DNA from 3 places in the Serratia marcescens subsp. marcescens ATCC 13880 genome. Region 3 is predicted to be linked to each of the others. Evidence: predicted binding sites of a transcription regulator. Region 3 holds the regulator's gene; each other region holds the start of a gene.
What was found. Region 3 encodes PhoB, which activates phosphate uptake and scavenging genes when phosphate is short. Its sites were predicted from a motif close to CTGTCATAAAACTGNCNNAT; they were not measured.
Positions count from the first base shown of each region.

Region 1: a site for PhoB is predicted at 4,413-4,432, ahead of pstS (phosphate ABC transporter substrate-binding protein PstS). Genes of this name have one in related genera too.
Region 2: a site for PhoB is predicted at 5,101-5,120, ahead of glpT (glycerol-3-phosphate transporter). Genes of this name have one in related genera too.

Region 1 is NZ_CP071238.1:5,091,399-5,101,108, reverse strand. It holds gene phoU (phosphate signaling complex protein PhoU) at 1-520, opposite strand, end outside; gene pstB (phosphate ABC transporter ATP-binding protein PstB) at 532-1,302, opposite strand; gene pstA (phosphate ABC transporter permease PstA) at 1,357-2,247, opposite strand; gene pstC (phosphate ABC transporter permease PstC) at 2,249-3,205, opposite strand; gene pstS (phosphate ABC transporter substrate-binding protein PstS) at 3,297-4,337, opposite strand; gene glmS (glutamine--fructose-6-phosphate transaminase (isomerizing)) at 4,673-6,502, opposite strand; gene glmU (bifunctional UDP-N-acetylglucosamine diphosphorylase/glucosamine-1-phosphate N-acetyltransferase GlmU) at 6,652-8,025, opposite strand; gene J0F90_RS24310 (F0F1 ATP synthase subunit epsilon) at 8,316-8,735, opposite strand; gene atpD (F0F1 ATP synthase subunit beta) at 8,756-9,710, opposite strand, start outside.
Region 2 is NZ_CP071238.1:193,855-203,564, forward strand. It holds gene rhtB (homoserine/homoserine lactone efflux protein) at 1-392, opposite strand, end outside; gene pldB (lysophospholipase L2) at 541-1,584, shown strand; gene yigL (sugar/pyridoxal phosphate phosphatase YigL) at 1,589-2,386, shown strand; gene glpQ (glycerophosphodiester phosphodiesterase) at 2,430-3,509, opposite strand; gene glpT (glycerol-3-phosphate transporter) at 3,592-4,947, opposite strand; gene glpA (anaerobic glycerol-3-phosphate dehydrogenase subunit A) at 5,312-6,961, shown strand; gene glpB (glycerol-3-phosphate dehydrogenase subunit GlpB) at 6,951-8,219, shown strand; gene glpC (anaerobic glycerol-3-phosphate dehydrogenase subunit GlpC) at 8,216-9,415, shown strand; gene J0F90_RS00920 (DcrB family lipoprotein) at 9,449-9,710, opposite strand, start outside.
Region 3 is NZ_CP071238.1:1,038,028-1,047,737, reverse strand. It holds gene proY (proline-specific permease ProY) at 1-372, opposite strand, end outside; gene brnQ (branched-chain amino acid transport system II carrier protein) at 446-1,762, opposite strand; gene J0F90_RS04875 (PstS family phosphate ABC transporter substrate-binding protein) at 2,249-3,211, opposite strand; gene phoR (phosphate regulon sensor histidine kinase PhoR) at 3,226-4,542, opposite strand; gene phoB (phosphate response regulator transcription factor PhoB) at 4,567-5,256, opposite strand; gene sbcD (exonuclease subunit SbcD) at 5,472-6,704, shown strand; gene sbcC (exonuclease subunit SbcC) at 6,701-9,710, shown strand, end outside.

The sequences.
Region 1 (9,710 bases), 1.1 Mb from region 3:
GACGCACGATGCCTTCGTATTCCTGGTCGACCTTTTTATCTTCGCGGTAAATACGGATCGCTTCGTCCAGATCCATGCGCGCGAACGCGTCCAGCACGTCGTGCAGCATCTGCACGGTGTGGCGCCCTAGCGACTCCAGACTGACCAGCAGCGGCTGATGCTGGTGCGAGAACTTTTCCAGCGCGGTGCGGCAGATCTTGTCCGCCACGTCGCCGATGCGCTCCAGCTCGGAAATGGTTTTGATGATCGCCATCACCAGGCGCAGATCGCTGGCGGTCGGCTGGCGCTTGGCGATGATGCGCACGCACGCTTCGTCGATCGCCACTTCCATCATGTTGACCTTGGCGTCGCCTTCAATTACGCGCTTGGCCAACTCGCCATCCTGATTGTGCATCGCGGTGATGGCATCGGTCAGCTGTTGCTCCACCAGCCCGCCCATGGTCAGCACCTGGGTGCGGATATGCTCGAGCTCTGCGTTGAACTGGCCGGAAATGTGTTTGTTTAAATTCAGGTTATCCATGATGCTTCCTATCAACCATAACGGCCAGTGATGTAGTCTTCAGTCTGCTTTTTCTGCGGCGCAGTGAACAGGTTATCAGTATCACTGAACTCGATCAGCTCGCCCAGATACATAAATGCGGTAGAGTCGGAGCAGCGCGCCGCCTGCTGCATGTTGTGCGTCACTATCACCACGGTGTAATCGGCCTTCAGCTCGCTGATCAGCTCTTCAATCTTGCCGGTGGAGATCGGATCCAGCGCCGAGCAAGGCTCATCCAGCAACAGCACTTCCGGACGAATGGCGATGCCGCGGGCGATGCACAGACGCTGCTGCTGGCCGCCGGAGAGGCTGTAGCCGCTCTGGTGCAGCTTGTCCTTGGTTTCGTTCCACAACGCGGCCTTGGTCAGCGCCCACTGTACGCGCTCGTCCATATCGGCGCGCGACAGCTTTTCAAACAGGCGAACGCCGAAAGCGATGTTGTCGTAAATCGACATCGGGAACGGCGTCGGCTTCTGGAACACCATGCCGACCTTGGCGCGCAGCAACGCGATATCCGAGTTGTCGGTCAGGATGTTCTGGCCGTCCAGCAGAATGCCGCCTTCCGCACGCTGTTCCGGGTACAGCTGGTACATCTTGTTAAAGGTGCGCAGCAGGGTGGATTTGCCGCAGCCGGATGGGCCGATAAACGCGGTGACCTTGTTCTTGGCGATATCCAGCGTGATGTTCTTCAGCGCATGGAATTTGCCGTAGTAGAAGTTCAGATCGCGTACCTGAATTTTGCTGCTGGAAGCGTCAGTAACCATACTCATCAAGACTTCTCTCTTTTCATCAGCGCCGCCAAAGCGGTGCTCAAAATTTTACGAATGCTTTTTCTTGGCGAAAATTACGCGCGCCAGGATATTCAGTAACAGTACGCACAGGGTGATCAACAGCACCCCGGCCCAGGCCAACTGTTGCCATTCGGCGAACGGGCTCATGGCGAATTTGAAGATGGTCACCGGCAGGTTGGCGATCGGCTGCATCAGGTCGGTGCTCCAGAACTGGTTCGACAGCGAGGTGAACAGCAGCGGCGCGGTTTCCCCCGCGATGCGCGCAATCGCCAGCAGCACGCCGGTGATGATGCCGGACACCGACGCCTTCAGCGTGATGGCGGAAATCATGCGCCATTTCGGCGTGCCCAGGGCATAGGCGGCCTCGCGCAGCGTATCCGGCACCAGCTTCAGCATGTTCTCGGTGGTGCGAATGACGATCGGCACCTGCAGCAACGCCAGCGCCACGATGCCGGCCCAACCGGAAAAGTGTTCCATCTTCGCCACCACGATGGTGTAAACGAACAGGCCCACCACGATCGACGGTGCGGACAGCAGGATGTCGTTGATAAAGCGGATCACTTCCGCCAGCCAGGATTTACGGCCGTATTCCGCCAGGTAGATGCCGGCCATGATGCCCAGCGGCGTACCGAAGAGGGTCGCCCACAGGATCAACAGGCCGCTGCCAGCGATGGCGTTGGCCAAGCCGCCGCCCGCGGTGTTCGGCGGCGGGGTCATCTCGGTGAACAGCGCCAGCGACATGCCGTCGAAGCCTTTGGTGACGGTGGCGATCAGGATCCAGATCAGCCAGAACAGCCCGAACGCCATGGTCGCCATCGACAGGAACAGCGCGAGGCGATTTTTCTGCCGGCGCCAGGCCTGCATTTTGCGGCGGCTTTCCGCCAGAACGACTGCGTTTTGCATATCCATCGTCGCCATGTTAACGCCCCTCATTCTTGGCCAGACGCATGATCATCAGTTTCGACAGCGCCAGCACGATAAAGGTGATAACAAACAGAATCAGGCCCAGCTCCATCAACGCGGCAGTGTGCACGCCGGACTCGGCTTCAGCGAATTCGTTGGCCAGCGCCGAGGTGATGCTGTTGCCCGGCATGTATAGCGAAGCGCTGTCGAGCTGGTAAGTGTTGCCGATGATAAAGGTCACCGCCATGGTCTCCCCCAGCGCACGGCCCAGGCCCAGCATCACCCCGCCGATGACGCCGTTTTTGGTGAACGGCAGCACGATGCGCCAGATGACTTCCCAGGTGGTGCAGCCGATGCCGTAGGCCGACTCTTTCATCATCACCGGGGTCTGTTCGAACACGTCGCGCATCACTGCGGCGATGTAAGGAATGATCATGATCGCCAGGATCACCCCGGCGGCCAGGATGCCGATGCCGAAGGCTGGGCCGGAGAACAGCTCGCCAACGATTGGAATGCCCGACAGCACGTCGCCCACCGGCGTCTGGAAGTATTCGGCGAACAGCGGGGCGAACACGAACAGTCCCCACATGCCGTAGACGATGCTCGGAATGGCCGCCAGCAGCTCAATGGCGATGCCCAGCGGCCGCTTCAGCCAGTTCGGCGCCAGTTCGGTCAGGAACAGCGCGATGCCGAAGCTCACCGGCACGGCGATGATCAACGCGATAAGCGAGGTGACCACGGTGCCGTAGATCGGCACCAGCGCGCCGAACTGCTCCGCCGGCGCGTCCCACTCTTTGGTCCACAGGAACGCAAAGCCGAATTTCTGCATGCTTGGCCAGGAGGCGAAGATCAGCGAAACGATGATGCCGCCCAGCAACAATAGGGTAATCAGCGCAGCCAGTCTCACCAGCGCGCTGAAAATGATGTCACCGTTTTTGCCCGGTGCTTTGATGGTCGGCTTGTACTCAGCCATAGATTACTCTCTGTTTGAACCCTGGCAGCCCCAACCGGGATCGGAGCCTGAAGAACTGTGTGGGGCGCGGCGAACCCGCGCCCCTGCGTTGTTAGTACAGCGCTTTACCTGAACTGTCTTTTACGTTGGTTTTCCAGGCCGCACGCACCTGCTCAACCACTTCTGCCGGCAGGGTGGCGTAATCCAGCTCGTTAGCTTGTTTTGCACCGGTTTTGTAGGCCCAGTCGAAGAACTTCAGCACTTCGGCGCCCTGAGCAGGGTTTTTCTGCTCTTTGTGCACCAGGATGAAGGTGGTGGAGGTGATTGGCCACACGTTGTCGCCTTTCTGGTCAGTCAGATCCTGAGCAAAGGTTTTGCTCCAATCCGCACCCTTGGCGGCGTTGCTGAAGCTCTCTTCGGTCGGGCTGACCGGTTTGCCGTCGGCGGACACCAGCTTGGTGTAAGCCAGGTTGTTCTGCTTGGCGTAAGCGTATTCTACGTAGCCGATAGAGCCTGGCAGACGCTGAACGAAGGCGGCGATGCCGTCGTTGCCTTTACCGCCCAGACCGGTCGGCCAGTTAACGGTAGAACCGGCGCCAATCTTTTCTTTCCACTGCGCATTGGCTTTGGACAGGTAGCTGGTGAACACGAACGAAGTGCCGGAACCGTCGGCGCGGCGCACTACGGCGATGTTTTGGTCAGGCAGTTTCACGCCTGGGTTCAGCTTGGTGATAGCCGGATCGTTCCACTTTTTGACGTTGCCCAGGTAGATATCGCCCAGGGTTTTGCCGTCCAGCGTCAGTTCGCCGGATTTGATGCCCGGAATATTCACCGCCAGCACCACGCCGCCGATCACGGTCGGGAACTGGAACAGGCCGTCGGCCGCCAGCTTGTCGTCAGACAGCGGGGCGTCGGAAGCGCCAAAGTCAACGGTGTTGGCCACGATTTGCTTTACGCCGCCAGAGGAGCCGATGCCCTGATAGTTAACTTTGTTGCCGGTTTCTTTCTGATAAGAATCTGCCCACTTGGCGTAAACCGGAGCGGGGAATGTCGCACCTGCACCGGTCAGGCTGGCAGCAGCGAACGCGGACACGGCGGTCAGGGAGAAGGTCGCTGCCACAATACTGGCGACGGTGGTACGCATCAGTTTCATAATCCCTCCTAATGGGATACTTAAAATCGACTTCGAGTCGTTTTAATCAGAGTAAGTATTGCTGCAGGAGGGAAAATAGGACAGTTTGGTGACAGAAAAATGTACGCAATATGACAGTTATATTACAGTGCATTTAATGAGTGTTTGTTTGTATTTAAATCATAAGGTTAGCCGTGAAACAGCACATTTCCCAAGCAATAAAAAACCGGCTTGGCGCGGCCTATCCGCTTGAATATGACAACGTTTATCACCGAAACGGCAGCGCTGTCATCTTTAAGGTCACTCATGAAAAAAGCCGGCGCTAAGGCCGGCTTTTGCAGTTTACCTGCGGCAAATTACTCTACGGTGACAGACTTCGCCAGGTTGCGCGGCTGGTCAACGTCGGTGCCTTTGATTAGCGCCACATGGTAAGACAGCAGCTGCAACGGCACGGTGTAGAAGATCGGCGCGACGATTTCCTCGACGTGCGGCAGAGGAATGATGGTCATGCCTTCGCTGCTGACGAAGCCGGCGTCCTGATCGGCGAACACGTACAGCTGGCCGCCGCGCGCGCGCACTTCTTCAATGTTGGACTTCAGCTTTTCCAGCAGTTCGTTGTTCGGCGCCACCACAATCACCGGCATATCGGCGTCGATCAGCGCCAGCGGGCCGTGTTTCAACTCGCCCGCCGCATAAGCTTCGGCGTGAATATAGGAGATCTCTTTCAGCTTCAGCGCCCCTTCCATGGCGATCGGATACTGATCGCCACGGCCGAGGAACAGCGCATGGTGCTTGTCGGAGAAGCCTTCCGCCAGCGCTTCGATCTCTTTATCCATCGACAGCATCTGCTCGATACGCGCCGGCAACGCCTGCAGACCATGCACGATCTCGTGCTCCACGCTTTCCGCCATGCCTTTCAGACGGCCCAGGCGCGCCACCAGCATCAACAGCACGGTGAGCTGCGTGGTGAAGGCTTTGGTCGAGGCTACGCCGATTTCCGTGCCCGCTTTGGTCATCAACGCCAGATCGGATTCACGCACCAGCGAAGAGCCGGCAACGTTACAAACGGCCAGCGAACCGAGATAACCCAGCTCCTTGGACAGGCGCAGCGCCGCCAGAGTGTCGGCGGTTTCGCCGGACTGCGACAGAGTGATGATCAGGCTGCCCGGACGCACCGCCGATTTGCGGTAACGGAATTCGGACGCGATCTCGACATCGCACGGCACACCGGCCAGCGCTTCGAACCAGTAACGCGCCACCATACCGGAGTGGTAAGAAGTGCCACAGGCGATAATCTGCACGTGCTGCACCTTGGCGAGCAGCTCGTCGGCGTGCGGCCCCAGCTCACTCAGGTTGATTTGGCCATGACTGAAACGCCCTTCCAGAGTGTTTTTCAGCGCCAGCGGCTGTTCGTAAATCTCTTTTTGCATGTAGTGGCGGTAAGCGCCCTTGTCGCCGGCGTCATACTGCACCTGGGATTCGATCTCAGGGCGCTCGATGGCGTTGCCCTGTTTGTCGAAAATGTTGACGGTGCGGCGAGTCACTTCCACCACGTCACCCTCTTCCAGGAAGATGAAGCGGCGGGTGACCGGCAGCAGCGCCAGCTGATCGGAAGCGATGAAGTTTTCCCCAACGCCGCGGCCGATAACCAGCGGGCTGCCGGAACGCGCCGCGACCAGCACGCTCGGATCGCGGCTGTCCATCACCACGGTGCCATAAGCGCCGCGCAGCTGCGGGATCACGCGCTGAACCACTTCCAGCAGCGTACCGCCTTGCAGTTGTTCCCAGTGCACCAGGTGCGCAATCACTTCGGTATCGGTTTCAGAGCTGAAACGGTAACCGCGTTCAATCAGCAGTTCGCGCAGCGGCTCGTGGTTTTCGATGATGCCGTTATGCACCACGGTAATGTAGTCGGAAACATGCGGGTGCGCGTTCGCTTCGGTCGGTTCACCGTGCGTAGCCCAACGGGTGTGAGCGATGCCGGTACCGCCGTGCAGATCGGTTTGTTCCGCCGCTTCGGCCAGCTTTTGTACCTTGCCAACGCGACGCAGGCGACTGACGTTACCTTTTTCATCGACCACCGCCAGACCGGCGGAGTCATAACCGCGGTACTCGAGACGGCGTAAACCTTCCAACAGAATTTCTGCGATATCACGTTGCGCTACTGCGCCTACAATTCCACACATCAGTTGTATTCCTAATGAACGTCCTTCGTGGACGTTTTCGATGCCTTGACCTGATTTTTGCCGGTTTTACCGTGCGTCCCCGAGCCTGTAGATGGTGGGGTTATTATGTTTTGTATTGGGCTCGTGAATAGAGCCCAACGCAAAACACACTATGGCTTCTTCTTCACCGGGCGCTGCCAGCCCTGAATGTGCACCTGCTTGACGCGGCTCAGGACCAGTTCGTTTTCGGCGATATCTCGCGTCACCGTGGTGCCGGCGGCAATGGTGGAGCCTTTACCGACCGACACCGGCGCCACCAGCTGAGTATCGGAACCGACGAACACGCCATCGCCGATCAGCGTCTTGTGCTTGTTGGCGCCATCGTAGTTGCAGGTGATGGTGCCGGCGCCGATATTCACGTCATCGCCGATTTCAGCATCGCCCAGGTAGCTGAGGTGACCGGCCTTGGAGCCTTTGCCCAGGCGCGCCTTTTTCATTTCCACGAAGTTGCCGACGTGAGCCCCTGCCGCCAGCTCCGCGCCTGGGCGCAAGCGGGCGAACGGCCCCACCGTGCAGTCTGCTTCCAGCACGCTGTCTTCCAGTACGCTGTAAGGGCTGATCTCGCAGTCATCACCGATCACGCAGTTTTTTAGCACGCAGCCGGCGCCGATTTTCACCCGGTCGCCCAGCTTGACGTGACCTTCGATAATCACATTCACATCAATAGTGATGTCGCGGCCGTGAACAAGTTCACCACGCAGGTCGAAACGCGCCGGATCCAACAGCATTACGCCGGCCAGCAGCAGCTTTTCAGACTGTTCCGACTGGAACACGCGCTCCAGGGTCGCCAGCTGCAGACGGTTGTTCACGCCTTCCACTTCGCTCAAACGCGATGGGTGCACGGCTTCGATTTTCTTGCCGTCGGCATGCGCCAACGCAATGATATCGGTGATGTAAAACTCACCCTGTGCGTTATCGTTATTCAACATCCCCAGCCAGCGCTTCAGATCGCGCCCATTCGCCACCAGGATGCCGGTATTGATCTCATTGATCTGACGCTGCGCTTCGCTGGCGTCCTTGTGTTCGACGATGCCCACCACGTCACCCTGCTCGCGCACGATGCGGCCATAGCCGCTCGGGTCGTCCAGCTTGACCGTCAGCAGGCCAATGCCGCCCTGCGGCTTGGCCGCCAACAGGCGCTGCAGCGTATCCACGGAGATCAACGGCACGTCGCCATACAGCATCAATACGTCTTCATCGTCGGCAAAATGCGGCGCCGCCTGCTGCATCGCATGGCCAGTGCCCAGTTGCTCGGCCTGCAGCACCCAGTTCAGCGCGCCCTCGGTCAGCGTGCTTTTCAGCAGATCGCCGCCGTGGCCGTATACCAGGTGTACATGTTGCGCGCCCAGTTTCATCGCGGCATCAATGACGTGTTGCACCATCGGCTTGCCGGCCAACGGATGTAAGACCTTGGGAAGATCGGAATACATGCGTGTTCCCTTGCCCGCGGCGAGGATAACCACGCTCATTGCGCTGTTCGACATAAGCAACCTGATAACTCCATTTTGATAGACGAAAGTAAAACCGTTTAGCGGCGATATTACTACATATTTCTCTGCACGAACCCGGCGCAGGCCGCGCGGGCCTTGGCCTGCCGCTATCGCGGCCAATTCGACGCCGGGACGAAAAAACTGTCGGCGATCGGCGACGTTTCTTTCCCGATATCAGGGGTTATACACCACTCTGTACGCCGGGCTGAAATGCTTATTTTAAAGTAAAAAAAAAGCGACCCTATAGGCCGCTTTCTTAAAGTTGGGTGCAGGGCACCCAAACATTACATCGCTTTTCTGGTGAGCTCGATAACGCGCAGTTTTGCGATCGCTTTCGCCAGTTCAGCGGATGCCTGAGCATAGTCGACATCGCCATGAGAGCTGCGAATGTGTTCTTCAGCTTTACGCTTAGCTTCCAACGCTCTCGCTTCGTCGAGGTCAGTACCACGGATAGCAGTGTCCGCCAGCACGGTAACCACGCTCGGCTGCACCTCGAGGATGCCGCCGGACAGGTAGATGAACTCTTCTTCACCGTGCTGCTTAACAATACGCACCATGCCAGGCTTGATGGCAGTCAGCAGCGGCGCATGGCCAGGGAAGATCCCCAGTTCACCTTCGCTGCCTGTCACCTGGATCTTCTGCACCAGGCCGGAAAACATCTGTTTTTCCGCGCTGACTACATCCAGATGGTAAGTCATAGCCATATCACCCTCCTCTCAAGGCGTTACAGTTTCTTGGCTTTTTCCACTGCTTCTTCAATGGTGCCAACCATGTAGAACGCCTGCTCCGGCAGGTGGTCATAGTCGCCGTCCATAATGCCTTTGAAACCACGGATGGTGTCTTTCAGCGATACGAACTTGCCCGGAGAACCGGTGAAGACTTCTGCCACGAAGAACGGCTGAGACAGGAAGCGTTGGATCTTACGCGCACGGGATACGACCAGCTTGTCTTCTTCAGACAGCTCGTCCATACCCAGGATCGCGATGATATCTTTCAGTTCCTGGTAGCGTTGCAGAATGGACTGCACGCCACGCGCTACGTCGTAGTGCTCCTGGCCAACGACCAGCGGATCCAGCTGACGGCTGGTGGAATCCAGCGGGTCAACGGCCGGGTAGATACCCAGAGAAGCGATGTTACGGCTCAGTACCACGGTTGCGTCCAAGTGCGCAAAGGTGGTGGCTGGAGACGGGTCAGTCAAGTCATCCGCAGGAACGTAAACGGCCTGTACGGAAGTGATGGAACCGGTCTTGGTCGAGGTGATACGTTCTTGCAGAACGCCCATCTCTTCCGCCAGCGTTGGCTGATAACCTACCGCGGATGGCATACGGCCCAGAAGTGCGGACACTTCGGTACCGGCCAGGGTGTAACGGTAGATGTTGTCAACGAACAGCAGAACGTCACGGCCTTCGTCACGGAATTTCTCCGCCATGGTCAGACCGGTCAGCGCAACGCGCAGACGGTTACCTGGTGGCTCGTTCATCTGGCCGTAAACCAGGGATACTTTGTCCAGAACGTTGGAGTCGGTCATTTCGTGGTAGAAGTCGTTACCCTCACGAGTACGCTCGCCCACGCCCGCAAACACGGAATAACCGGAGTGCTCGATCGCGATGTTACGGATCAGCTCCATCATGTTTACGGTTTTACCTACGCCCGCACCGCCGAACAGACCGACTTTACCG
Region 2 (9,710 bases), 840 kb from region 3:
GCGGCGAGGAACACGATGCTTTTCGGGTTGGTCAGGTTGACCAGCACCGCGCGGCGGAACAGACGGCGGCGCGGCATGCTGCCCGCCAGCGCATGCAGATCCAGCGCCCCGGCGGCGCGCCATTGCTGGATGCCGAGCCACACCAGGTAGGCGGCGCCCAGCCATTTCAGCAGCTCGAACGCCAGCAGCGATTGCGATATCAGCGCGCCGAGGCCGATGCCCACCAGCACGATGTGCGCGCTCAACCCGACCTGCAGCCCGGCGATCGACGCGGCGGCGCCGCGATAGCCGTGGCTGATGCCGGTGCTCATGGTATTGATGGCGCCTGAACCGGGGGAGAGGCTCAGGATAAGCGTGGTCAGCAGATAGGTTAACCACCAGTCCAAGGTCATGGTGCTTCGGCTCCCTGAAAGTGTCGTTTTGTGCCACAATGCGCCGAGGCGGCGCCGTTTTTGTAAGAATTGAATCACAATACGCTAGTATGATTTCTTGTGCCAGCGGTCACATTTTTCCGCCGGCCCCACAGGGAAAACGCTCTCGATGACCTCGTTCACTCTCAGCTCCGATGACTGGTTAACGCGTGAAACGCAGTTCGCTGCCTTCGCCACCGGGCCGCTGCTGGATTTCTGGCGGCAGCGCGAAGAAGGCGAATTCAGCGGCGTGGACGGCGTGCCGATCCGCTTTGTGCGCTTCAGTTCCGCGCGGCATCAGCGCGTGGTGGTGGTCAGCCCCGGCCGCATCGAAAGCTATGTGAAATACCCCGAGGTGGCCTACGATCTGTTCCACTGCGGCTACGACGTGGTGATCGTCGATCATCGCGGCCAGGGGCGTTCCGGGCGTTTACTGGCGGATACGCACCGCGGTCATGTGGTAAACTTCGCCGACTACGTGGACGATTTCGAGCAGCTGTGGCTGCGCGAGGTCGAATCGCGCGGTTATCGGCAGCGCTTCGCGCTGGCGCATTCGATGGGCGGCGCGATCCTGGCGCAGTTCCTGCAGCGCCGGCCGCAGGCGTTCGACGCGGCGGCGTTTTGCGCGCCGATGTTCGGCATCCGGTTGCCGATGCCGGGTTGGCTGGCCGATCGCATTCTCGACTGGGCGGAGACCCGCCCGGCGATCCGCGATTATTACGCGGTGGGCACCGGCCAGTGGCGTCCGTTGCCCTATGTGGTCAACGTGTTGACCCATAGCCGCGAGCGTTACCGTCGCAGCCTGCGCTATTATGCCGATTACCCCGAGCTGCAGGTGGGCGGGCCGACCTACCATTGGGTGCGGGAGAGCATCCGCGCCGGCCGGCAGATTATCGCGCAGGCCGGGGAGATCACCACGCCGCTGTTGCTTTTGCAGGCCGGTGAAGAACGGGTAGTCGACAACCGTTCGCACCAGGCTTTTTGTCAGGCTCTGTCAGACGCGGGGCGCCCTTGCGAAGGGGGGCTCCCGTGGGTTATCAACGGCGCACGCCATGAGATCCTGTTCGAGCGGGACGCGCTGCGCGCCGAAGCACTGAACGCAATTCTGCGCTTCTTTGCTCAACACTTAGGCGGCGCGCTGCCGCCGACAACTCCATCAGAGGTTAGAACATAACGCTATGTATCACGTCGTCGCTTCCGATTTAGATGGCACGCTGCTGTCTCCCGACCATACCCTGTCGCCGTACGCTAAAGAAACGCTGAAGTTGCTGACTCAGCGCGGCGTGCATTTCGTGTTCGCTACCGGCCGCCACCATATCGACGTGGCGCAGATCCGCGACAGCCTGGAGATCAGCGCCTTTATGATCACTTCCAACGGCGCACGGGTGCACAACACCGCCGGCGAACTGATTTTCAGCCACAACCTGGACGGAGATATCGCCCGCGATCTGTACGGCATGCTGCACGACGATCCGGATATCACCACCAACGTCTACCGTAACGACGATTGGTTTACCAACCGCGAAAGCCCGGAGCAGGAAGAGTTCTTCCAGGAATCGGTGTTCAAATATCAGCTGTTTGAGCCGGGCCTGCTGGAAACTGACGGCGTCTGCAAGGTTTACTTCACCTGTGAAGATCACGAGCGGTTGCTGCAGGTGGAAGACGCCATCAACGCGCGCTGGGGCGATCGGGTCAACGTCAGCTTCTCGTTCCCGACCTGCCTGGAAGTGATGGCGGGCGGCGTGTCGAAAGGGCATGCGCTGGAAGAAGTGGCCAAGATCATCGGCTATACGCTGCAAGAGTGCATCGCTTTTGGCGACGGCATGAACGATCTGGAGATGTTGTCGATGGCCGGCAAGGGCTGCATCATGCGCGACGCGCATCAGCGCCTGAAGGACATGCTGCCGGAGCTGGAAGTGATCGGCTCCAACGTCGATAACGCGGTGCCGCACTACCTGCGCAAGATGTTCCTCTGAAATAACCTTTAAATAATAAGGGCGCCTTGCGGCGCCCTTGGCATTACTTGTGCTGGCCCTGCTTCTGCAGGAACTGCACGCCCTTGTCCGGGAAGTCGGTGAACACGCCGTCGACGCCGGCCTGGTTGTAAATCACGTCATACAGCTGGTTTACGTCGGTCACGTACTTCGGCAGCGCATCGGCGCGGATGGTGAACGGATGCACCGCCAGCTTGCTGGCGTGCGCTTCTTTCACCATGTCGGTCAGCACGATGTGGCCCGGCTTGGATTGATCCGCCACCACCAGCATGTGGTAGTCCGGCCCGATGCCGTCGGCATACTGAGCGATTTTCTTCATCGCGCCCGGTTTGAACATCCAGTCGTAGTCGTATTCCACCCACTTGCCGTCGGCTTTCTGCTCGTAGGTTTCCTGCCAGTCGTTATAGGCGATCAGCTGCACCAGCTTCAGATCCATGCCCAGCTTCGGCTCCAGCTCGTTCTTGATGCGTTTGAGCTCGTTGGCGTCGAAGCACTGCAGGTAGACGTTGTCGTTCTTGCCGGTGTAGCCGTACTGCTTGAGCACCGCCAGCACTTTGCTGGAGATGTCTTTGCCTTCCTGTTTGTGGAACCACGGCGCCTTGATTTCAGGGTAGATGCCGATGTTCTTGCCGGTCGAATGGTTCAGACCCTGCACGAACTCGATCTCCTCCTGGAAGGTGTGCACGCGGAAGTCGGATTTGCCCATCGGGAAGCGGCCAGGGTAGCCCTGCACCTTCTTGCCGTTTTCGATTTCAAAGCCTTCGGTGAACTTCAGCGATTTGATCTCCGCCAGCGTAAAGTCGATGGCGTAATAACGGCCGTCTTTACGCGCGCGGTCCGGGAAGCGTTCGGCGACGTCGGTGACGCGATCGAGGTAATGGTCGTGCAGCACCACCAGCTCGTTGTCCTTGGTCATCACCAGATCTTGTTCGAGATAATCGGCGCCCTGCGCGTAGGCCATCGCCTTCGCCGGCAGGGTGTGTTCCGGCAGGTAGCCGCTGGCGCCGCGGTGGGCGATCACCACTTTGTCCGCCGCCTGCGCGGCGCTGACCATTGAGGTGGCGAGAATGATCCCTGTCAGCAGGGCTTTGACTTGAGTCCGCATTCCGTTTTCTCCATGTTGTTGGGGGCAGGGTAGTAAAAAGGCCGCAGGGCGGCCTTTAAATCATGCAAAAGTCGTGTGACGCTTAGCCGCGTTTGCCGGCTGCGATTTCCGCGTGGTGTTTCTTCTCGTTCAGCATGGTCAGCAGCAGCAGGATAACCGCCAGCACGCCGCCGCCGATCATCACCATGAAGCCGCCGTCCCAACCGAAGAAGTCTACGGTGTAGCCGACGATGGCGCTGGCCGCGACCGAGCCGCCCAGGTAGCCGAACAGGCCGGTGAAGCCCGCGGCGGTGCCGGCGGCTTTCTTCGGCGCCAGCTCCAGCGCGTGCAGGCCGATCAGCATCACCGGGCCGTAGATCAGGAAGCCGATGACCAGCATACAGATCATGTCTACGGTCGGGTTACCGGCCGGGTTCATCCAGAACACCACGGTGGCGATGGTCACCAGCGTCATGAAGAACACGCCGGTGGCGCCGCGGTTGCCTTTGAACACTTTGTCCGACATCCAGCCGCACAGCAGGGTGCCCGGGATACCGGCGTATTCGTACAGGAAGTAAGCCCAGGAAGACTTGTCCAGCGCGAAGTGCTTCACTTCTTTCAGGTAAGTCGGCGACCAGTCCAGAATGCCGTAACGCAGCAGGTAGACGAACACGTTGGCGACCGCGATGTACCACAACAGCTTGTTCGGCAGGATGTACTGCATGAAGATCTGCTTGGCGGTCAGCTCTTCTTCGTCTTTTTCGCTGTAGTCGTCCGGGTAGTCGTTTTTGTACTCTTCAATCGGCGGCAGGCCGCAGGATTGCGGGGTATCGCGCATCAGGGCGAAGGCGATCAGGGCCACCAGGATGGCGCCGAAGGCCGGCATGTACAGCGCCGCGTGCCAGTCGTTGAACCAGGCCATGCCCAGCAGGAACAGCAGCGGCGGCAGGCCGCCACCCACGTTGTGGGCGCAGTTCCAGATGGAGACGATGCCGCCGCGTTCTTTCTGCGACCACCAGTGCACCATGGTGCGGCCGCACGGCGGCCAACCCATGCCCTGGAACCAGCCGCACAGGAACAGCAGGACGAACATGATGGCGATGCTGGAGGTGGCCCACGGCACGAAGCCCATGAACAACATCACCGCCGCCGCCAGGATCAGGCCGGCAGGCAGGAACACTCGCGGGTTGGAACGGTCGGAAACCGAACCCATGATGAATTTGGAGAAGCCGTAGGCGATAGAGATGCCCGACAGCGCGAAGCCGAGGTCGCCGCGGCTGAAGCCTTGTTCGATCAGGTAAGGCATGGCCAGGGTGAAGTTCTTACGCACCAGATAGTAGGCGGCGTAACCGAAGAAGATCCCCAGGAAAATTTGCCAGCGCAGCTTACGGTAGAGCGGATCTACCTTATCGCTCGGCACACGGGCGATGTGTGCGGCCGGCTTAAAAATACTCAACATGAGCGCCTCCGATGGCTTTATCTGTTATCACATCAATATGACCTTTTACGTTCATTTGATGATTGAGCGGATATCGAATGTGGTGTTTTTGTGTTCCATAACGAGCGCCATTGTCATCAAATACGCCTGGTGTCGCTGTGACGAATGGCGCAATTGTTACACTTTCATGAAACCACGGCGGATTTTGAGCGATTCGTTAACGTTATGAAATAGAAAAACGTCCAAAAATCGTGATTATGATCACATTGATGGTTTTTTGTGGTCATTTTTATTTCGTTTTATGTTCGTTATTGTTCCTTATCAAACAAAGACCCCAATAACCGTGGCTCAATAGGCTCATAACTACCGATCCTGAGGGAGCGACATGAGCAGCTATTTTGACGGCGGCGAAACGGATGTGATCATCATCGGCGGCGGCGCCACCGGCGCAGGCATTGCCCGCGACTGTGCGCGGCGCGGCCTGCGATGCATTTTGCTGGAGCGCCACGACATCGCTACCGGCGCCACCGGCCGCAACCACGGTTTATTGCACAGCGGCGCGCGCTATGCGGTGACCGACGGCGAGTCGGCGCGCGAGTGCATCGAAGAAAACCGCATCCTGAAACGCATTGCGCATCACTGTATCGAACGCACCGATGGGCTGTTCATCACCCTGCCGCAAGACTCGCTGGACTATCAGCAACAGTTTATCGCCGCCTGTCGCCAGGCCGATATCGACGCCGAAGCGATCGACCCGCAGCTGGCGCTGCGGCTGGAGCCGGCGGCTAACCCGGTGCTGATCGGCGCGGTGCGGGTGCCGGACGGCACCGTCGATCCTTTCCGGCTGACCGCCGCCAACATGCTGGACGCGCGCGAACACGGCGCGCAGATCCTGACTTACCACCAGGTGGTGGGGCTGCTGCGCAGCGGCGACCGGGTGACGGGCGTGCGCGTTTACGACCATCAGAATCAGCGGCGCTATGAGCTGCACGCACCGGTGGTGGTCAACGCCGCCGGCATCTGGGGCCAGCAGATCGCCGAATACGCCGATTTGCGCATCCGCATGTTCCCAGCCAAGGGGGCGCTGCTGATCCTCGGTCACCGCATCAACAATATGGTGATCAACCGTTGCCGCAAACCGGCGGACGCCGACATCCTGGTGCCGGGCGACACCATCTCGCTGATCGGCACCACCTCGACCCATATCGACTACGACCAAATCGATAACATGCTGGTGACGCCGCAGGAGGTGGACATTCTGATCCGCGAAGGGGCGCTGCTGGCGCCCACCCTGGCGCAGACCCGCATTCTGCGCGCCTATGCCGGGGTGCGGCCGCTGGTGGCCAGCGACGACGATCCCAGCGGGCGCAACGTCAGCCGCGGCATCGTGCTGCTCGATCACGCCAGCCGCGACGGGCTGGAAGGGTTTATCACCATCACCGGCGGCAAGCTGATGACCTATCGTCTGATGGCGGAGTGGGCCACCGACAAGGTGTGCGAAAAGCTTGGCGTAAACCGCCCGTGCACCACCGCGCAGGACGCGTTGCCCGGATCCCGCCAGTCGGCGGAGGAAACGGCGCGCAGCGTGGTCTCACTGCCCGCCAGCATTCGCGGCTCGGCGATCTACCGGCACGGCGATCGCGCCAGCCAGGTGCCGGCGGCCGATCGGCTCGACACCAGCCTGGTGTGCGAATGCGAGGCGGTGACCGCCGGGGAAGTGCGCTATGCGGTCAATTCGCTGACCGTCAATAACCTGGTGGATCTGCGTCGCCGCACCCGCGTCGGCATGGGCACCTGCCAGGGGGAACTCTGCGCCTGCCGCGCCGCCGGACTGCTGACGCGCTTCAAGGTCAGCACGCCGCAGCAATCCATCGCGCAGCTGTCGCAGTTCCTCAACGAACGCTGGAAAGGCGTGCGGCCGATCGCCTGGGGCGACGCGCTGCGCGAGAGTGAATTTACCAGTTGGGTTTACCAGGGATTATGCGGGCTTGAGGCCCAGGCAGACAAAGAGCAGGAGGCGGATGATGCGATTTGACGTAGTGGTGATTGGCGGCGGCCTGGCGGGCCTGAGCTGCGCCATTGCCGTGGCCGAACTGGGCAAACGCTGTGCGGTGGTCAGTTCTGGCCAGAGCGCGCTCTACTTCTCCTCCGGCTCGCTCGATCTGCTGGCGAGATTGCCGGACGGCACGCCGGTCGAGATGCCGCTGGCGGCGTTGCCGCAGCTGGCGCAACAGGCGCCGCAGCATCCGTATTCTCTGATTGGGCCCGGCCGGGTGGCGGCGCTGTCCGCCGCCGCACAGCGGCTGCTGGAGCGCTGCGGGCTGCACCTGCAGGGCGAGGGAGCCAACAACCATCTGCGCATTACGCCGCTTGGCACGCGCCGCGCCACCTGGCTCAGCCCGCAGGCGATCCCGACGCTGCCGCTGACCGGCCAACTGCCGTGGCGGCGCATCGCGGTGATCGGCATCGAAGGGTTCCTCGACTTCCAGCCGCAGATGGCCGCCGACGCCTTGAGCCGCGAGCTCGGCGTAGAGACGGAGGTAGCCTATCTGCACATGCCGGCGCTGGACAGATTGCGCAATAACCCCAGCGAGTTCCGCGCGGTGAACATCGCCCGGGTTCTGGATTTGATGGAAAGTCTGCCGCCGATGGCCGAGGAGCTGCGGCGGCTGGCGGGCGAGGCCGAGGCGCTCTTCCTGCCGGCCTGTCTGGGCCTGGAGGACGACGCGTCGCTGGCGGTGCTGCAGGATGCGGTCGGCAAGCCGATCCGGCTGCTGCCGACGCTGCCGCCTTCGGTGCCCGGCATGCGCTTGCATCAGGCGCTGCGGCGGCGTTTCCAACAGCTGGGCGGCGTTTTCATGCCCGGCGACAGCGTGCTGCGCGCCGAGAGCGAGGACGGTCGCATCACCGGTTTGTACACCCGCAACCACGGCGATATTCCGCTGCGGGCGCAGCAGGTGGTGCTGGCCAGCGGCAGCTTCTTCAGCAATGGGCTGGTGGCCGATTTCGACCGGGTGCGTGAGCCGATCTTCGGGCTGGACGTGCACAGCCGCGCCGATCGCGCCGACTGGAGCCGGCGCGAGCTGTTCGCGCCGCAGCCTTATCTGCAGTTTGGCGTGCGCACCGACGGCAGGCTGCGGGCGATGAAGCAGGGAGTGCCGTTCGACAATCTGTATGCCATCGGCGCGGTCGCCGGCGGCTACGATCCGCTGCAGCAGGGCTGCGGCGCCGGCGTGTCATTGATCGGTGCGCTGCACGTCGCGCAGCAGATCGCCGCGGAGGAGTGCGTATGAGCCTGCATCAGGACCACAGCTTTGAAAGCTGCATCAAATGTACCGTCTGTACCACCTACTGCCCGGTCGCCAAAGTGAACCCGCTCTATCCGGGGCCGAAACAGGCGGGGCCGGACGGCGAGCGGCTGCGGCTGAAAGACCCGGCGCTGTACGACGAAGCGCTGAAATACTGCACCAACTGCAAGCGTTGTGAAGTGGCCTGCCCGTCCGACGTCAAAATCGGCGACATCATTCAGCGCGCCCGCGCCGACTTCGCCCAGAGCAAGCCGACGCTGCGTGACGCCATCCTCAGCCACACCGATATCATGGGCTCGCTGTCGACGCCATTTGCGCCGATCGTCAACGCCGCCACCGGGCTGAAACCGGTGCGCAAGCTGCTGGACAAGGCGCTGAAGATCGATCACCGCCGCGAACTGCCGAAATACTCGTTCGGCACCTTCCGCCGCTGGTACCGGCAGCAGGCGCAGGCGCAGCAGCGTTACGCCGAGCAGGTGGCGTTTTTCCACGGCTGCTTCGTCAACTATAACCACCCGCAGCTGGGCAAGGATTTGATCCGGGTGTTCAATGCGCTGGATATCGGCGTGCAGTTGCTGAAGCGCGAGAAATGCTGCGGCGTGCCGCTGATCGCCAACGGGTTTATTGAGCAGGCCAAAAAGCAGGCCAGGGTTAACGCCGAGTCGCTGCATGAAACGGTGCTGGAGCGCGGCATTCCGGTGGTGGCCACTTCATCGAGCTGCACCTTCACCCTGCGCGACGAATACCCCCACTTGCTGGACGTAGACACTACCCCGGTGCGCGATCGGGTGGAGCTGGCGACGCGCTATCTCTATCGCCTGATCAATCAGGGGCGCAGCCTGCCGCTGAAACGCACGCCGCTGCGGGTGGCGTATCACACGCCTTGCCATATGGAGAAGATGGGCTGGACCGCCTACACCCTGGAGCTGCTGCGGCAGATACCGGGGCTGGAGCTGGTGGTGCTGGATTCGCAGTGCTGCGGCATCGCCGGCACCTACGGGTTCAAATCGGAGAACTACGCCACGTCGCAAGGCATCGGCGCGCCGCTGTTCCGGCAGATAGAAGAGAGCGGGGTGGATCTGGTGGTGACCGACTGCGAGACCTGCAAATGGCAGATCGAAATGTCCACCAGCAAGCGCTGCGAACATCCGATCACCCTGCTGGCGCAGGCGCTGGCATAAAACGAAAGGGCCGGCAGGCCGGCCCCTGCGGGATTACTGCTTCAGCTTCAGGGTAGAGATGATGCCTTCGGCTTCAGTCTGCGCCTGCTGCTGATTGTCTGCCGGCAGCGTTACCTGGATGGTCAGCATGTTGTTGTTCAGCGAACCGATCAGGACGGAAGAATAAGCCTTTTCACCGCCGCTGGTGATGATGCTGTCCAGCTGACGCAGCGGCACGCCGTTGACGTCGAGCGCCTTGTTGGTGATCACCTGCAGGTTGGCGTCACGCGCGCGCTGGGTATTCTCCAGGCGTTTG
Region 3 (9,710 bases):
CCAGACCCCCATATAGATGCCGAAGGCGGTCACGTCGGCGATGGCGACGATCAGGATCTCAAAGCAGTAAGTCCAGCCGGTGATGTAACCCGCCATCGGGCCGAGGTAGTCCTGCGCGTAGCGGGAAAATGAGCTGGCCTGCGGGTTGTTGACCGACATCTCCCCCAGTGCGCGCATGATGATAAAGGCCACGATGCCGCCGATCAGGTAAGCCAGCAGCACGCTCGGGCCGGCCATTTTGATGGCGTCCGCCGAGCCGTAGAACAACCCGGTGCCGATGGCCGACCCCAGCGCCATAAAGCGGATATGACGCGTGCTGAGGCCGCGTTTCAGCTTATTGTCGGAGGCAGTGGTGGGTGACTGTTGTTGCATGAAAATGACCCATAGTTTTAAACGAAAAAAAGCCACGGACATGTCCGTGGCCCTGGATTTAGCCGGGGGATTATCAGTGCGCGGTCACTTGGGAACGCGTGCACACCCGATCATAAATCGCGACCAGCGCCAACATCAGCAGCGAAGGCGGCAACCATGCCAACCCCTGCTCCGCCAGCGGCAGGTGAGTGGACCAGGCCGGCAGCAGCTGCTGGAAGCTGGACGCTTTCACCGCGTCAAGAATACCAAACAACAGGCTGACAAGCATCACCGGCGCGATGATGCGCGGCGCGCTGTGCCACCAACGCAGGGTGAAGCTCAGCACCACCAGCACGATGCACGGCGGATAAATCGCGGTCAGCACCGGAATGGAGATCTGGATCAGGTGGCTCAGGCCGAGGTTGGACACCACCATCGAGAACAGGCCCAGGATAAACACCAGCGTCTTGTAAGAGAACGGCAGGTATTGCGCGAAGAACTCGGCGCAGGCGCAGGTCAGGCCCACCGCGGTCACCATGCAGGCGATGAAGATCAGCGCCGCCAGGAAGAAGCTGCCGAGGCCGCCGAAGGTGTTCTGAACGTAAGCGTGCAGGATCACCGCGCCGTTGGTGGCGTCAGGCACCAGCGCGCCGCTGCCGGAGCCCAGCTTGAACAGGCTCAGATAAACCAGCGTCAGGCCCACGCCGGCGATCAAACCGGCCAGAATGGTGTAACGGGTCAATAGACCGGCGTCTTTCACGCCGCGCGAGCGCGCCGCGTTGACGATAACGATGCCGAATACCAGCGCGCCCAGCGTATCCATGGTCAGATAGCCGTTAACGAAGCCGGAGGAGAAAGGCACGCTCTGATAAGCCGCCGTCGCCGGGATAGGCGCGCCGGCAGGCCACAGCAGCGCGGCGATGCCCAGTACGGCCAGCGCGACGATCTTCAGCGGCGCCAGCACGTGGCCGACGGTATCGAGCAGACGGCCCGGATACAGGGAGATGCCGATCACCAGCGTGAAGTACACCAGACTGTAGATGAACAGCGGCATGGCGCCGTCGCCGGTCAGCGGGGCGATGCCCACCTCAAAGGACACGGTGGCGGTGCGCGGCGTGGCGAACAGCGGGCCGACGGCCAGGTAGCAGACGGTCGCCAGCAGCAGGCCGGCGCCGCGGCCGATCGGCGAACTGAGGGCGTCGATGCCGCCGCCGACGCGCGCCAGCGCGATGACGGTGATGACCGGCAGGCCCACGGCGGTGAGCAGGAAGCCCAGCGCAGCGATCCAGACGTGTTCACCGGACTGCAAGCCGACCATCGGCGGGAAGATGATGTTCCCGGCCCCAACGAATAAGGCAAAGGTCATGAAGCCCAGTGCCAGGATATCTTTTGACGTTAAACGATGACTCATACGATGTCGTGTTGCCTGTTCAAATGAAAAAAAATTGTCCGATAGCGTGGTGGCGAAACGCCCCACCCGGTTGCCGGCATGCCCGATCGTCGCAGCGCCTAATAAGCACCCTAAACGCAGTCGATCCGGCGTTTATGTCCCTATTCGAAAGTGGCCGCTCATGAAGATGGGCAAAATTTTAGGAGTTATAAAAATGGAGGTTTAATCCGACAACGAAGGCTAAGGTAAACGTTTATAGCGCTTCAAGGCAAGACGCACGGCGAAAAGCAGAGCTATCGACCATATAAACTTTAGCCACCAGTCGATCATATTGGCTATCAATAAATATACACTACATGATTTGTATCATTTTTGAACAATGAATTCACGAAACGTGAAGCATATATCGCTTTACCGCGCGAAAACGCCAATAAATGCCCGGTTTTCGCGTGGTATAAGCTCCGTTTTGCCGTGAAAAAAGGCGAAAATTACGCCGATTTTTGTCGCTTATTGCGCCGTGGCCGGCGCGAGCGGTGGCAACCCGAGCGCCTGACGAGTCTTCTGCAGGGCGGCCGGCGGCAGCGGCAGATAGCCGTCGTGGTTGACCAGGCTTTGCCCTGGTGTCGACAGCACGCGATCGAGGAACGCGGCGGTCAGCGGCTCCAGCGGTTGATTGGGGGCTTTGTTGATGTAGATATACAGATAGCGCGACAGCGGGTAGCGATCGTTGCGCACGTTGGCGGCGGTAGGCGCGACATAGTCTTCTCCCGACTCCGCCAGCGGCAGCAGCCGCACGCCGCTGGCGCGAAAACCGATGCTGGCGTAGCCGATGCCGTTGAGCGAACCGGCCACCGCCTGCACCACCGAAGCCGAACCAGGCAGCTCATTGACGCGCGGCATGAAATCGCCGCCGCACAGCGCGCGCAGTTTGAAATAGCCGTAGGTGCCGGACGCCGAGTTGCGGCCGAAGCGTTGCAGCGAGCGTGTCGCCCAGTCGCCGCGCAGCCCCAGCTCGCCCCAGCGCGTCAGCGGCTGGCTTTCACCGCAGCGCCGGGTGGCGGAGAAAATGCGATCGAGCTGCTGCAGGTTAAGGCCGCGCAGCGGATTGTCCTGATGCACCAACACCACCAGCGCATCCACCGCTACCGGCACCGCCAGGGGCGCATAACCGTAACGGTGTTCGAACGCCGAAACCTCGGCCGCCTTCATCGGCCGGCTCATCGGGCCCAGTTGCGCGGCGCCCGCCGCCAACGCGGTCGGCGCGGTCGACGAACCGGCGGCCTGGATCTGCAGGTTGACGTTGGGATAATGCTGGCTGAAATCCTGCGCCCACAGCGCCATCAAATTCGCCAGCGTGTCGGAGCCGACGCTGGACAGGTTGCCCGCCAACATGCCGTCAGGCTGCGCCAGCGCGCCGCGTCCGGCCAGCAGCGCCAGGCAAAGCAACAGCCCTCGGGTAATTCGGGTCATACCGGTGTCTCGCGTTAATTTTTCACCGCATTCTCTGATAAAGCGGCGGGAACAATCAACCGATTGGGCAAGGTAAAGATAAAGCGGGTGCCGATCCCCGGTTCGCTGAGGATCTCCAGCCGCGCGTCGTGATGGCTGAGCGCGTGCTTGACGATCGCCAGCCCCAGCCCGCTGCCGCCGGTCTGGCGCGAACGGGCCTTGTCGACGCGATAAAAACGCTCTGTCAGGCGCGGCAGATGCTCGGCGGCGATGCCCGGCCCGTTGTCGCTGACCTGGAATTGCGCGCCGTGCGCCGTCTGCTGCCAGCTGACTTCGATATGGGTGCCCTTCGGCGTGTGGTTGACCGCGTTGTACACCAGGTTAGACACCGCGCTGCGCAACTGATCTTCATTGCCGAACACGTTGAGCTGTTCGTTCACCCGGAAGGTGATCTCGTGATTGCCGCCGCTCAGCGATTGCGCCTCGCGCTGCAACACCCGCAGCATCAGCGGAATATCCACCCGCTCGTTCATGTCGACATTGGGCGCCGCCTCGATGCGCGACAGCGTCAGCAACTGCTTGACCAGCCCGTCCATCCGGCGGGTCTGCTCTTGCATGGTGCTAAGCGCCTTGCTGCGCAGCGAGCCATCCTGCTCTTCGTCGCCCATCATCTCCAGATAGCCCTGCAGCACCGTCAGCGGCGTGCGCAGTTCATGACTGACGTTGGCGAAGAAGTTGCGCCGCGCGCCCTCCAACTGGCGCATCTGGGTGACGTCGCGCGCCACCATCAGCAGTTGCCCTTCAGAATACGGCATCACGCGGAATTCGACGTAGTGTTCGTTGTTCAGCTGCAGCGTCAGCGGGCGCGAAAACTCCTGTTGTTGCAGATAGTGGCTGAATTCCGGATACCGCAGCAGGTTAAGGATGTGCTGGCCGTTGTCTTCCGGCCAGCGAAAGCCGAGCAGATGCTGCGCCAGCCCGTTGCACCAGAAGATATTGCCTTCGACGGTGGTCATCACCACCGCGTCAGGCAGCGATTCGGCCCCGCTGCGAAAGCGCTTGATCAGCAGCGCCAGCTCGCGCCGGCGGCGGCGGTTGCGCTGCTGCATCTGATACAGGCCATAGAACAGCGGCTCCCAGCTCCAGCGGCCGGGCGGCGGCGTCATGCTGCGGTCGATCCACAGCCAATGGGAGAGTTTGAGCTGGTTGTAGAAATTCCACACCAGCGCAGCCAGCGCGGAGGCCAGCAGGAACCAGGGCAGATAACCGAAAATCAGCCCCAGCAGTAAGGCGGGCAGACAGAAAAGAGCCAGCTCCAGAGCCAGCCTCTTCCACGACAGACGTTCTAACACGGCATATTCTCCAGCGCGGCGCGATCAGTAGCGCGTTGAGAACCGGTAGCCGGTGCCCCGAACGGTTTGAACCATTTTATCATGCCCACTGGTTTCTAACGCCTTGCGGAGCCGACGGATATGCACGTCAACGGTACGGTCTTCCACATAAACGTTAGTGCCCCAGACGTGATTAAGCAACTGCTCGCGGCTATAAACCCGCTCCGGGTGGGTCATAAAGAAGTGCAGCAGCTTGAACTCTGTCGGCCCCATGTCCAGCGCCTGATCGTTCGCCATTACGCGATGGGAGGACGGATCCAGACTCAACCCTTGCATTTCAATCACTTCTTCCACCGCCATCGGCGAAATGCGGCGCATGACCGCTTTGATGCGCGCCACCAGCTCCTTGGGCGAGAACGGCTTGGTGATGTAATCATCCGCCCCCACTTCCAGGCCGCGCACCCGGTCTTCTTCTTCGCCGCGCGCGGTCAGCATCATCACCGGGATATCGCGGGTCAGCGCTTCGCGCTTCATATGTTTGATAAACTGAATGCCGGAACCGCCGGGCAACATCCAGTCAAGCAACACCAAATCAGGGAACGGCTCAGACAGACGCGTCACGGCGCTGTCATAATCCTCGGCTTCCAACGGTTGGTAACCATTCTGTTCCAACACAAAGCACACCATCTCACGGATCGGCGCTTCGTCTTCCACCACCAGTATGCGTCTTGCCATCGTCAATCCTGCCAATGTGTTAGCGACTTTTCGGGCGCCATTATGCGTCAGTTTTGTGACACTTTTATGAAAAAAACCGGCTGTTATAGGCAGTAAGCATAGCGATTATTTCCCGCAGTAAAGAAAAATCATCCGGTTGTCATCATCATTGCGCCGGGACAGCCGCCGCCGCGGCCTTTATAATCATCGCCATTATCTTCACATCCGGGAGTGTCATGCGCCTGATCCACACCTCTGACTGGCACCTTGGCCAGTACTTTTTCACCAAAAGCCGCGCCGCCGAGCACCAGGCTTTTCTGAACTGGCTGATCGAACAGATCGAACAGCAGCAGGTGGATGCGCTGATCGTCGCCGGGGATCTGTTCGATACCGGCTCGCCGCCCAGCTATGCCCGCGAGCTGTACAACCGCTTCGTGGTGGAACTGCAGCGCACCGGCTGCCAGTTGGTAGTGCTGGGCGGCAACCACGATTCGGTCGCAACGCTGAACGAATCGCGTGAACTGCTCTCCTGCCTGAACACCACGGTGATCGCCAGCGCGCAGGGCGCCCCGGAACAGCAGATCGTGGTGCTTAACCAACGCGACGGCCAGCCGGGCGCGGTGCTGTGCGCCATCCCGTTCCTGCGGCCGCGCGACCTGCTCACCAGCCGCGCCGGCGAATCCGGCGCGCAGAAACAGCAGGCGCTGCAGGAAGCCATCGCCGAACATTACCAAGCGCTGTATCAGGCGGCCTGCGAGCGCCGCGACCAGCTGGGCCTACCGCTGCCGATCGTCGCCACCGGCCACCTGACCACCGTCGGCGTCACCACCTCCGACTCGGTGCGCGACATCTATATCGGCACCCTCGACGCCTTCCCGGCGCAGGCCTTCCCGCCCGCCGACTATATCGCGCTCGGCCACATTCACCGCGCGCAGAACGTCGCCAAATCGGAGCATATTCGCTATAGCGGCTCACCGATCCCGCTCAGTTTCGATGAGCTGGGCAAAGCCAAAAGCGTCTTCCTGGTCGATTTCGCCGACGGCGCTTTGCAGCGGGTAGACGCGTTAACGATCCCGCAGTTTCAGCCCATGCAACTGATCAAAGGCGATCTGGCCGAGATCGAACGGCAGCTGCGGCAATTTGCCGACTATGCCGGCGAGCTGCCGGTGTGGCTGGATATCGAAGTGGCGACGCAGGACTACCTCAGCGACATCCAGCGCCGCATCCAGCTGATGGCGGATGAGCTGCCGGTGGAAGTGGTGCTGCTGCGGCGCAGTAAAGAGCAGCGCCGCCAGGCGATCGCGCAGCAGGATAAAGAAACGCTGAACGAGCTGAGCGTCAACGAAGTGTTCGAACGGCGTCTGACACAGGAGGCCGACATGCCCGAAGCGCGCCAACGGCGGATGCACCAACTGTTCCGCCAGGTGGTCGAGGCGGTGCAGCAGAACGCCGAGGAGACCAACCCATGAAGATCCTCAGCCTGCGCTTAAAAAACCTCAACTCGCTGCAGGGCGAATGGAAAATTGACTTCACCGCCGAGCCGTTCGCCAGCAACGGCCTGTTCGCCATTACCGGCCCGACCGGCGCGGGCAAAACCACCCTGCTGGACGCCATCTGCCTGGCGCTGTACCACCAAACGCCGCGCCTCAACGTCACGCCGAGCCAGAATGAACTGATGACCCGCCACACCGCCGAATCGCTGGCGGAGGTCGAATTCGAGGTCAAGGGCGTCGGCTATCGCGCCTTCTGGAGCCAGCGCCGCGCCAAAAACGCGCCGGACGGCAATCTGCAGGCGCCGAAGGTCGAACTGGCGCGCCGCGAGGACGGCAAGATCCTGGCGGACAAGGTGCGCGACAAGCTGGAGCTTACCGCCGCCATCACCGGGCTGGACTTTGGCCGCTTCACCAAATCGATGATGCTGTCTCAGGGGCAGTTCGCCGCGTTCCTCAACGCCGACGCCAACGATCGCGCCGAACTGCTGGAAGAGCTGACCGGCACCGAAATCTACGGGCGGTTGTCCGAACAGGTGTTCGAGTCGCACAAGCAGGCCAAAACCGACCTGGATGCGTTGCATCAACGCGCCAGCGGCATCGAACTGCTGAACGACGAGCAGCGCCAGTCTCTGACCGAACAGCTGACGGCGCTGAGCGCGCAGGAAATCGCCCTCGGCGAGCAAACCCAGCGGCAGCAACAGGCGCTGAGCTGGCTGCAGCAATGGCAACGCCTCCGGCAACAGCAAAGCGAGGGGCAATTGCGGCTGGACACCGCCCAGCGCGAGCAGGCGGAGGCCGCCCCACAGCTGAAGCGGCTGGCGCTCAGCGAGCCGGCCGAGAAATTGCGGCCGCTGCGCGGCGAACGCGATCGTTGCCGCGCCGAGCTGCAGACGATACAACAGCAGGCAGCCCAGCTGACGCAACAACAGGAACAGCACTCGGCGCAGCTGGCGCCGCTGCAGCAGGCGGTGGAAAAAACCCGTCTGGCGCAGCAAGCCCATGCCGAGCATATGCGGCAACAGCAACAGTTGATCGATGACCAGGTGGCCCCGCTCGACCATCAAATAGCCCAACTGCAGTCGACACAGGCCGAGCGGCGACAGGCCGGCGATGCCGCCGCGCAGCAATGCGCCCAGCAGCAGACCGCGCTGGAGCAGCTCACCGCCCAGCGCAGCCAACTGACGACGCAGGCCGCACAGCATCAACAGCAGTTGAACGCGCTGACCGAAGCACTGGCCGTTCAACAGCAACAGCAACAGGCGCTGGAGGCGCAAACGCCGTTGGCTCCGCTGCGCCAACGCCTGAGCGCCCTGGCGGATCTGCGCCCAACACGCCAGCAGCTGTTTACTCTATCTTCTTTGTCGCAGCAAATCGTTAAACGGCTGGAACAGCAGCGGCAAGAGCTAAACAGCGGCCAACATGAACTTACCCAGTTGGAACCACAGCTAGAACTCATCCGTCAGCAATTTAAGCAGCAGAAAGCCCACCAGGCCGATGTTGAAAAAACCTATGCGCTGGAACAACGGATCGTGGGTCTGGAGGCCGAGCGCGCCCGTTTGCAACCCGGCGCCCCCTGCCCGCTGTGCGGCTCATGCGAGCACCCGGCGGTAGAACAATACCAAGAGGTAAAACTGTCAGAAACCGCGCAACGTCTGGAGCAAATGAAAGTCCAGACCGAAGCATTGCAAAAACAAGGCGTCGAGCTGCGAGCCCGTTACGACAACCTGCAACAGCAATTGCAGCGTCAGCAGCAAACCATCGCGCAGGATGAACAACAGCTGGCCGGCCAACAGCTGCAGTGGGGGCAGCTCAGCGCGCCGTTGGCGTTCGACTTTACGCTGGCGGATGGCGAGCAACTCAGCGCCTGGCTGAACGGCTGCGACGACGAAGAACGGCGCGGGCAACACGCGCTGCAACAGCATGAACAGGCGGCGCAGGCGGTACAGCAGGCGAAGGATGCGCTCATCGCTCTGCAAACGCAGCAGCAGCAGACGCATCAACAGCTGGCGTTGCTCGAAGAACGCTTTACGCTGCTGCAGAAAGCCCACGCCGACAGCCTGCAACAGCAGCAAGAGCTGCATCAACGCTGGCAAGAAGGCGAGAAGACCCTTGCCGAACGACGCGCGCAGCGGCTGGCGCTGTTCGGCGAACAGCAGGTCGCCGAGGTGCGCGAACAGCTGCGCGCCAAACACACCGCCTGCGAACAGGCCAGCGTTCAGGCCGCCGAGCAGTGGCAAAAGGCGCAGGAACTGCGCGAACGCCTGGCCGGCCAGCAGGCCGGGCTGCAACATCAACACACTCAGATGCAGGAGCGGCTGCAGCAGGCGCAGCAGCAGTGGCAGCAGGCGCTGGCCGACAGCGAATTCGCCGATGAAACCGCCTTCACCGCCGCGCTGCTGGACGATGTCCTGCGCCGCGAATTGCAACAGCGCAAAGAACAGCTGCAACAGCGGCAGGTGGAGGCCGCCGCCCTGCTGACGCAGGCGACGCAAACGCTGGAGCAGCACCGGCAAAACCGCCCTGAAGGGGTGGATGAAGCCAACGCGGATCTCGATGCGCTCACCCAATCGCTGGCCGAACTGGCACAGCAGTTGAAGGCGCTGCAGCTGCGCCAGGGCGAACTGCGCAACCAGCTGGAAAGCGACGCCGAACGCCGTCTCAATCAACAGGCGCTGTTCGAGCAGATCGCCCGCAGCCAGCAAGACTACGACGACTGGAGCTGCCTCAACCAGCTGATCGGCTCAAAAGAGGGCGACAAATTCCGCCGCTTCGCTCAGGGGCTGACGCTCGATCATCTGGTGTATCTGGCCAACCTTCAACTCGGCCGGCTGCACGGGCGCTACCTGCTGCAGCGCAAGACCAGCGACGCGCTGGAGCTGCAGGTGGTGGACACCTGGCAGGCCGACGCGCTGCGCGATACCCGCACCCTGTCCGGCGGTGAGAGCTTCCTGGTCAGCCTGGCGCTGGCGCTGGCGTTGTCCG